2 regions of the Allomuricauda sp. XS_ASV26 genome follow, and region 2 is predicted to be linked to the other one. Evidence: riboswitches for the same ligand, from Rfam matches in the RefSeq annotation. Region 2 holds a riboswitch; the other holds the start of a gene.
What was found. Region 2 has a riboswitch for cobalamin ahead of AB9K32_RS12160 (acyl-CoA thioesterase). Riboswitches for the same ligand answer to the same signal wherever they lie in the genome.
Positions count from the first base shown of each region.

Region 1: another riboswitch for cobalamin. It lies ahead of AB9K32_RS01140 (TonB-dependent receptor plug domain-containing protein); the one in region 2 lies ahead of AB9K32_RS12160 (acyl-CoA thioesterase).

Region 1 is NZ_JBGFGK010000026.1:143,644-148,623, reverse strand. It holds gene AB9K32_RS01145 (S41 family peptidase) at 1-868, shown strand, start outside; gene AB9K32_RS01140 (TonB-dependent receptor plug domain-containing protein) at 902-2,764, opposite strand; cobalamin riboswitch at 2,833-3,057, opposite strand; gene AB9K32_RS01135 (ABC transporter substrate-binding protein) at 3,113-4,264, shown strand; gene AB9K32_RS01130 (FecCD family ABC transporter permease) at 4,265-4,980, shown strand, end outside.
Region 2 is NZ_JBGFGK010000033.1:19,725-24,704, reverse strand. It holds gene AB9K32_RS12175 (MbnP family protein) at 1-777, opposite strand, end outside; gene AB9K32_RS12170 (hypothetical protein) at 935-1,306, opposite strand; gene AB9K32_RS12165 (PAS domain-containing protein) at 1,375-1,866, opposite strand; gene AB9K32_RS12160 (acyl-CoA thioesterase) at 1,886-2,269, opposite strand; cobalamin riboswitch at 2,430-2,635, opposite strand; gene AB9K32_RS12155 (ribonucleotide-diphosphate reductase subunit beta) at 3,061-4,335, shown strand; gene AB9K32_RS12150 (ribonucleoside-diphosphate reductase subunit alpha) at 4,339-4,980, shown strand, end outside.

The sequences.
Region 1 (4,980 bases), on a different contig from region 2:
AGTAGAACTTACCAAAATAGAAAACCAAGTCGAGGACCCCATCTTGATTGCCGAAACACTGGATGTAAACGGGACCAAAGTTGCCTATTTAATGTACAACCGTTTTTTAAGCAGTTTCGATGAAGATTTGAACGCTGCCTTTGCCAAATTTGTAGCCGACGGAGCAACAGAACTTGTTTTGGACATGCGCTACAATCCGGGAGGTTCCGTAAACACATCCCGTTTACTGGCCAGTATGGTCTATGGGACCAACACAGGTGAGGTATACATAAAACAAAGGTGGAACGATAAAATACAAGTACAGTTCAGCGAAGAATTTTTAACCGATTATTTTGCAAATTCCACAGGCACCAGCGCCATTAACTCCTTAAATTTAGACCGTGTTTTTGTTATTGCCACAGGTGATTCTGCCTCGGCAAGCGAATTGGTAATGAACGGACTTGACCCTTATATCGATGTAATCCATATTGGAGAAACAACTCGTGGTAAAAATGAATTTTCAATTACCTTGGTAGATGACCCAGAAAACTCTTTTATTTATAATAGTGACCGTGAGGGCAATATCAATGCTGAAAATTCTTGGGGATTACAACCTTTGGTTGGAAGGAACGAGAATGCCGATGGGTTTTATGATTACACCAATGGTTTGGCGCCAGACATTGCCCTAGAAGAAGATTTAACCAATTTTGGAGTCTTAGGCGATGTAAACGAGCCTCTCCTGGCCCGTGCTCTACAAGAAATTACAGGTAGCTCTGCCAAAATAGACTTTACCGTGGAAATGCCCGCAGAATCTTTTACGTCATCTAGATTGGAAACTCCTATAAAGGACAATATGTATTTGGAAAAACCACTACAGTTAAACAACTAATATAAAAGCGGCCGATCGGCCGCTTTTCTTTTTTTAAAGGTTCAGGCTGAGGCCGACCCTAAAGTTTCGTCCTCTGGTGGTGAACCCAAGCAGCTCCCTATAATCCTCGTTCAACAAATTATCCGCGTTCACAAAAACATTTAATTTGTTTTTGATCAACTCATGCTGAACAGAAAGATTCAATATTGAAAACGGGTCAAGGGCTACATCGGTAAAAGTAGAAAAATCAGTATCAAAACGCTCACCGGTATAAGCATAGCTCAAAGATGCATTGGTACTTTCACAAAACTGATACCATACAGAAACATTGGCCTTGTGCTTGGGAATACGTATGGCATTGTCGCCTTTCCGTTCCGTAAAGGTATAATTGGCATTTACGCTAAAATTGCTCAAAGGCAACCAAGTTGCTTCCACTTCCACCCCGTTGGCATCAATCTCATCGGCAACATTTATCGTTGTAAAGTTAGCATCGTAACCAATGGCATTTGTTTCGTTTCTATCAAAATAAACCGTACTGATTCTTAATGTATTGTTCAATTTAAACTCCACGCCCGCCTCAATAGTGGTATTTTCTTCTGGCTCCAAGTCTGGGTTTCCACCAAAAGCACCGAACAACTGGGTCAAGTTCGGTGTAATATAAGAGGTTGCATACGATCCCATCAATTTTATATACCCTTTATTCGTATCAAATACATAAGATGGGTTCAGGTTGTACACAAAATGGTTTCCATATTCGGAGTGATTGTTCAAGCGGGCACCTGCATTCAAATTCAATCCAAAATCCGAAACATAGACCACATTGACATAAGGATCTACAATGGTAAAATCAACCTCCTCCGCAAAAATAGCCTCGTCCTTAATATAGTTTACTCCAAGTATCGTATGGAACTGCTCTCCAAAAACATATTTATGGTACACATCCAATACCCAATTGTTGCCTTCGGTAGTGCTTTCACCAAAAGTATCGTTGGCCATGGACTCGTAATCTGTATAGGCCGCATTTAAGTGAACCGATCCTTTGCCATACTCAAATTCAGAGGAAACCCCAACCCTTTGCTGCTCGTTCTCCCCTACATTTGGAGCTTCGGCCAAAGAAGCATCATATTCATTCCTAAATTTGGTTTGATTGCCATATAGCTGAACGCCGAACCTTTCCGTAAATTGATGGCCAAACCTTACATTGGTGCTGTAATTTGAAAAAACATCCTCTTCATTTTCAGGTGTCACAGCAGCAGACAATCCACTTTTGTACCGATTGGAAAAATCCACCCCATAATTGAACTTGCCCAATGTGCCATTTACATTTGCGGAATTTTGAATGCTACCTATATTATAATTCTGGTCCTCCGCAGTTTGATTGGTCCCGACACTGGTTTCAAAATTACCGGCCATCTTCTTTTTGGAACTCTTTTTTGTTGTAATGTTGATCACCGCAGTAACTGCATTGGTTCCGTAAAGTGTGCTGGCCGCTCCTTTAATGATCTCAATGGACTGAATTGTACTGGGAGACAGCAGACGTAGATCATATTCGGCAGAAAATGTGGATGGGTCGGCCACACGAACGCCATCGATAATGATCAAGACCTGTCTGCCACGGCCACCCCGGGCGTAAACCCCTAGCACATCGCCATCCCTGCCCCGGCTACCGGCAATTTCGATACCACTTTTTGTGTTGATGATCTCGGCAACCGTTCTGCCTTGGTTTCGCTGCATTTCCTCAGCTGTGATCTTGATTACCGTTTTTCCTGAGTTTTCACGCTTCAATTCAAATTTTGAGTCGCTAACAACAACCTCGTCCAGTTGTTGAACTTTAAGTGAATCTTGCTGTATCTGTTGTGCAAAGATCCCCTGTCCCGCCAATAAAGCGGTAATTAACCATAAATGATTTTTTTTCATTTCGTTTAATTGAATAAACGGGAGAATAGTATGTGTTGCATACGTAAACCTTTATCCCGAAAGTTTAACAATGTTTGTTTGAATGTGGCAGGTCTCCTGGCTTGTGTTTTGCCTCCTACCTTCCCGCCCATTGGGCAGTGGTTTTAGAAGATGAGACAAACGCCCAATACTTACTTTTAAAAAAACAGTAATTCTTGGGCACAACTTACAGTTGCGGGAACAGCTCCGGATTTGCACCGGATTCCCTTTTAATCCCACGGAAAACCGTGAGAACCAAAATTCGAGGCCAAAGCTAATCAATCTGTTTAATCTTTTTCCTCAAAAATTAAATAATCTTACTTTTGGACCATGGCAAAACAACAATGGTCAATTCTAGTTTTAGGATTTCTTTTGATGACTTTGGTAGGTTGCAAACTGGAAAAAAAACAGCAACCTTCCCAAAATCAAGAATTAGATTCCAAAGTAAAATATGCAACCGGATTTAAAGTAACCAAAGAGACCGATCTTACAATAATAGAGGTCACCGGGGCTTGGCCCGGGGCAAAAAGCTTTAAATATGCGTTGGTTCCCAAGGAAAAATTACCGTCCATTACTCTACCAAAAGATGCATACGATGCCATTATCGCCACCCCAATAGAAAAGGTGGTGCTTACTTCCACTACCCACATAGAACCCTTACAAAAACTTGGGGCGTTAAATACCGTAATCGGCTTTCCAAATACGGACTACATTTCAACACCCGAGGCCAGAGAGCGAATTTCGGCAGGGCACATAAAGGATTTGGGAATGAATGATGTTCTCAACACAGAAATGGTACTGGCCCTAGACCCCGAACTTATTTTTGGATTTAGCATTAATGAGGAGAACAAGGCCTACGATATTTTAAAACAGGCAGGAATTCCAGTAGCCTACAATGGTGATTGGGTGGAGCATACCCCGCTCGGTAAAGCCGAATGGATCAAGTTTTTTGCTCCATTTTTCAATAAGGAAGCCCTGGGCGATAGTATTTTCACAGAAGTAGAATCATCTTACAAACAAGCAAAAGAGATTGCAAAAAAAGCAAAATCCAAACCTACCGTGCTAACCGGGGGACTTTACAAGGATGTGTGGTATGTGGCTGGGGGCCAAAGTTGGATGGCCCGCTTTATAAAAGATGCAAATGCCGATTATGCGTGGGCTTCCACACCCGAGACCGGAAGCATTGGGCTAAGTCTCGAATCGGTTTTGGAAAAAGCCCAAGATGCCGAATTTTGGTTTAACCCATCAGCACAAACCACTTACGAACAAATAAAAGCCGCAAATACACATTACGGCCGGTTTTCTGCTTTTACGAACCAAAAAGTATATTCCAATGCCATTGAAAAAGGCGAAACCGGTGGACTTATTTTTTACGAATCGGCACCTCACCGACCCGATGTGGTCTTAAAGGATTTTATTAAGATATTGCATCCGGAACTATTACCGGAACACCAGCTGCAATTTATCAAACCCATAAAATAAATGCCATTCACAAGAACATATCGCATTTCCTTTTTGCTATTGTTGGTTGCATTATTATGTTCTTCGTTGTTGAATATTAGTTCAGGATCGGTTTCCATCCCCTTTGCCGACGTGCTATCTATTTTGCTTGGAAAATTGCCAAAGACAGACTCTTGGGAATATATTATATGGAACTATCGGATTCCAAAAGCATTTACCTCCATATTGGTTGGCGCAGGATTATCCTTGAGCGGTCTTTTAATGCAAACATTGTTTAGAAATCCATTGGCCGGACCTTTTGTTTTGGGAATAAGTTCCGGGGCTAGTTTGGGTGCCGCACTACTGTTAATGGGGTCAACATTTTTGACCGGTTATGCTTCCTTTTCTTTTTTGAGCGATGTTTCCCTTGCCATCGCGGCCAGCATTGGAAGCTTTTTGGTTCTCTTTGTTGTCATGCTTGTCGCACAACGGGTAAAGGACACCATGGCTTTACTGATCATTGGTTTGATGTTCGGTAGTATTACTTCGGCCATAGTCAGTGTGCTCGCTTATTTTTCGAGCGCAGAAAATTTACAACGCTTCATTTTTTGGTCCTTTGGAAGTGTGGGCAATCTCTCCACTAACCAACTGCTTTTATTGGGAAGCATTGTAGCTTTGGGCGTTTTACTGAGTATTATCTCCATAAAATCCTTGAATGCTTTTCTTTTGGGAGAAAACTATGCGCAAAGCTTAGGGGT
Region 2 (4,980 bases):
GTTGTGTACGTGATCCACAGTGAACATATTTGATGTGTTTGTGGCGATTAGGGGTGATTTTTCCTCGCTGACCATAATTACCGCTTGTTCGGTAAGCGATATTTTATGCTGTCCATCCAGTATATTACCGGCATTGGCCACAATATGGATTATCGGGGTCATATCATCACTGACCAAGGCATCTGTTCCAAGGCTTAGTGTGGTTTCTTTGTAATTGTCCAAGCTGGAACCGTGACTTCCCATATGAATCTTAAAATTGGTGTCATCGGTAACCGTGGCCGAGGTAAACGTTCCCTCAAAATTCAGGAACTTGTAGCCGGCTTGCCAGGACCACATCATATTATTGTTTTCAGCTTCGGTAAGGAGGTCTCCCTGTCCTTCGGCTCCCAAGAGATACTTTTCTTGGTCCACACCAATTCCAAACGTTATTGAAGTGTACTTGCCGGCAGGAACATCGTAAAGAACTACTTCTGTTTTTCCGGTTTCTTCGCTTGTTATAAAAAAGCCCGTATCCTTAGGATAGGTGAATATATTACCATCTTCATCGGTCAGCCTAAAATTCCCGACAATGTAGTTTAGGCGTTCTATGGTCAAGGTCTCATTCTGGGAATTGGTGTAGGAAGATCCTAAAATAAGGTCGTCCCCGGATACGCTGTTGTCAAATTCAATTTTTACCATTCCGGTACCTGTTAGTTGCGTAGAATCGTCATCGCTGCTGCATGATGCCAATAAAATGGATAAAAATAATACGGTTGATAATTTATAAATTGATTTCATCTGTAATTCAAATAGTTATGAGTTGGGAAGCCTCTGCTTAAAAGCCTCCCGGATTAAAAATGTTACATACATGTGCCAAGGGCACAGTACTTAAAAGTATAGGCACAGTTGCTTTTTTCCCTTTAGGGAAATAGCACAACTATAAAAAAGGTCGGTGTTAGCAAATGATGGGCGGTCGAAAAACCGAAGCTGTAAATTGGCGCGGTTTGCTCGAGGTAAATTCAGGTAGTTGGTCGTTTTCCAAAGTTTGGGGAGCAAAATCACAAAAAAGAATATCCACAAAGCCGATGGGATACTCTTTCATGTTAATAGAGGGTAGATTTTGCTTTTTTTCGTCTTGTTCTTCTTGCAGCATTTTGGACAGATAGCACTTACCGTTACAGTTGAGCATTGGTTTGTCCTTGTTCACGCACAAATACTCGGCAATGTAGTCTTGGTTGACCACATATTCAAAAACAGGAAGTACGGGCCTTAACATGGCCATTACATACAAAAGTGTGAACAATATGGGAAGACTCCGCTGTTTCAAGAAAGATTTTTTGAACCTGTACAAATATAATCCACTTAATTGATCGATGTAAAAAAAAGCTGTCTGTTTTAAGCAGCTTTTAGTTCTTTTTCCAAAGCTATGAAATAGGATAGTTTTTTTTGGGGGCTATAATGTGGCAATATTTTGATGTGACATAGATAAGGTTCGCCATTTTTGCGATAGTTGATCACCGCGCCATCAAAACTGTGATGCGCGTTTAACTGTTCCCTAATTTCTTTTTTGATGGTTTTTGATGTTTCTTTTCCTTGTAAAAAGCTCGGTTTTTTCTGTAGCGCGTAATTTTTTCGATACCCTGTCATTTCTATAAAACCATCATTCACCCAAAGAATGGAATGGTCCGGGTCGGTAACGACCAAGGCGTCGTAGTTTTCCTTTATTATAAGACTCTGATTCTCTTGCGATATTTCCTCACCAAGCAGGTAGGTGATTTTCTTTAGGTCTGCTTCTTTTTTTAGGTTGCCCAGTAACCTGTGATAGCTTTCCAAATAAAAATCAAAGCTTAGTAATGGGGATGCCTGGAGTTTGTTGTCTTTCGTCATTGTTTTGTTCTACGTTAAATTAAACCACTGGAATTGGTGTTTTGTCCTGGTTCAAGGCAACAAAGGTGAACTGGCCGCAGATGGCCTTTTCCCTTTGGCTGGAATACATTTCTTCCAAATAAATGTCAACTTGCACTTTTAAACTTTTGTTGCCCACCTTTATTACTTCGCCTATCAGTTCAATAATGGTACCTGCAGGAATTGGGTGGTCAAAATCTATACGATCTGTACTTACGGTCACCATTCGTTTTCTGCTGAACCGTGTTGCAGTAATAAAGGCAACCTCGTCCATTAGGCTAAGTGCGGTTCCGCCAAACAAGGTGTCGTAGTGGTTTACGGTATTGGGGAATACCGCTTTAAAAATGTTTGTTTTTGATCGCTGTATACGTTCGCTGATTTCCATGGCAAAAGCTTTTATAAAATTGAACAATTAGATAAAAGCTCCTTAGCTCAACTTCGCAATGCCTTAAACAAGTGGAACGTGTGTGGAGTTTTGCCGGATAAGCCGGTGAAAGTTCAAACGTTCGACTTGCCCTTTACGCGAAGGCATCGTCAAAATCCTACAGAGTAGGAACGAAATGGGCAGGTATCCTGGCTTGTTCGATTTTTGCCACCTTCTCATCTTTTTTTGGGAAAGACAATGGTTTTTTGCAAAAACATACTATTCCAAAAACGGAATCGAACTTACAGTTGCGCGTCAGCTCGTGATTTACACACGATTCCCTTTTAATTCCGATATGTGTCGGAAACCCTATCGTTATGATAAAGAAATTAAGTAAAGAACTTATTTGGTGGTAAATGTATCGAAATTTGAATTTACCTTGAAATTATTTCTATCTGATTTTTATGCGGTAAAATTTAATGAACAGATCTTTTGGGGTTGGTGCTTGGGCGGAATTGGACAAATGATCTTTTTTTTGATTGAAATCTGCTTAAAGCCTTATGTAATAAGGGTGTTTGGGATTATATGTTTGCAATTGTTAAAAAACTGTGAAAAAGTATTTCTTGGCAGTCGATTCCAATGTGGATTTTTCTCAGCCCTTATCCTACGTTTGTTCCCATGGATTTTGAACGTCAAAAATTTCGAATGTTGATAACAGTGTTAAGAACCTGATCGACGAAACTTCAAATCGAAGTGAAGAAAATATGAATTTTACAGTCAAGCTATTTTTTCAACTCCAAACCGTTTTCTTCATGCAGATAACTCATATAACTAAGAGGGATTTTAGTACGCAAGAATTTGATTTACACAAGATTACGAATGCAATCTTGAAAGCCATGACAGCTGTGGAGCATGGCCAGATCACCGATGCGCAGACCATAGCCAGCAACGTAAATAAAGAGTTGTTGGAACGAAAGAGCCAAGACCAACATTATGTGCCCACTGTTGAAGAAGTGCAAGATGTTGTGGAGAACCAACTTATGGACAGTGAGTTCCACGATGTGGCAAAGGCATACATTATTTATAGGAACAAAAGGGCCCAAATGCGGGAGTCCGATATTTTTGAAAAACGAATAAACCTTAAACCTTACGAATACCCACAATTATACGAGTACGTTCCCGCGATCAGACACTCGTATTGGATACATACCGAGTTTAACTTTACCAGCGATATCCAAGATTTTAAATCCGGATTGACCGAAGTGGAACGAAGTGCCATTAAAAATACCATGTTGGCCATTTCCCAGATCGAGGTGGCCGTAAAAACATTTTGGGGCGACATATACCATCGTATGCCAAAACCAGAAATAGGTTCGGTGGGAGCCACATTTGCGGAGAGTGAGGTGCGCCACCACGATGCTTACTCGCACCTACTGGAAATTTTGGGACTGAACCAAGAGTTTGAAAACCTGAAGAAGAAACCGGTGATCATGAAAAGAGTGCAGTATTTGGAGACAGCACTTAAAAATGCAAAAAGCGAAAACAATAAGGAGTATGCCGAGTCCATTTTGCTATTTTCCCTTTTTATTGAACATGTTTCCCTTTTCTCCCAGTTCCTGATCATTATGGCGTTCAACAAACATAAAAATGTACTGAAGGGAATTTCGAACGTTGTGGAGGCGACTTCCAAAGAAGAGCAGATCCATGGTGATTTTGGTATCGATGTAATCAATATCATCAAAAAAGAACACCCGGAATGGTTCGATGATGCATACAAGGAAATGATCCAAGATATCTGTGAGAAGGCATTTGAATCGGAAAGTAAAATAGTGGATTGGATATTTGAAGCTGGTGAATTGGATTTCTTGCCCAAAAACTTGGTAAACGAGTTTATCAAGAACAGATTCAACAACTCATTGGAGAGTATCGGGATTTCTAAAATATTTGATGTCGATCAAAAATTATTGGAGCAGACCGAATGGTTCGATGACGAGATCATTGGAACAAAACACGGAGACTTTTTTGTAAAAAGATCCATTAACTATAGCAAAAGAACACAAAGTATAACAAGCGACGACCTTTTTTAAATTATGGAGAAGAGAACACAACTAACCCCGACCACAGACCAAAAACAAGACAATAAAACACAAGAACTTGTAAACGCAAGAAAGGATACCTTGTCCAAACTTAAAACCGAGGAAGATAAGGGGTTCGAATGGTTGAACGAGTATAGCCGAAAGTTTTTGGCATCTGGGTACCTAACCGAGGGCGTAACCCCTGAAGGGCGTATCCGCGAGATTGCCGATAGGGCCGAGGAGATATTGCAAATTCCTGGGTATTCGGATAAATTTTATGGATATATGTCCGAAGGATTTTTCTCCTTGGCATCTCCAGTTTGGTCCAATTTTGGTAAAAAACGTGGTTTGCCCATTAGTTGCTTTGGCTCACATATCGACGATGATATGGGGAATATCCTTTATACACAGTCCGAGGTAGGAATGATGTCCAAACTAGGTGGTGGGACATCGGGGTATTTTGGAAATATTAGGCACAGGGGTGCTCCTGTAAAAAATAATGGTCAAGCCTCGGGAGCAGTTCATATTATGCAGTTGTTCGAATCCATGGTGGATGTGGTTAGCCAAGGTTCGGTTCGTCGCGGTCGTTTTTCTCCATATTTACCGATCGATCATAAGGATATCATGGAATTTTTAGAGATCGGTACCGAGGGTAAC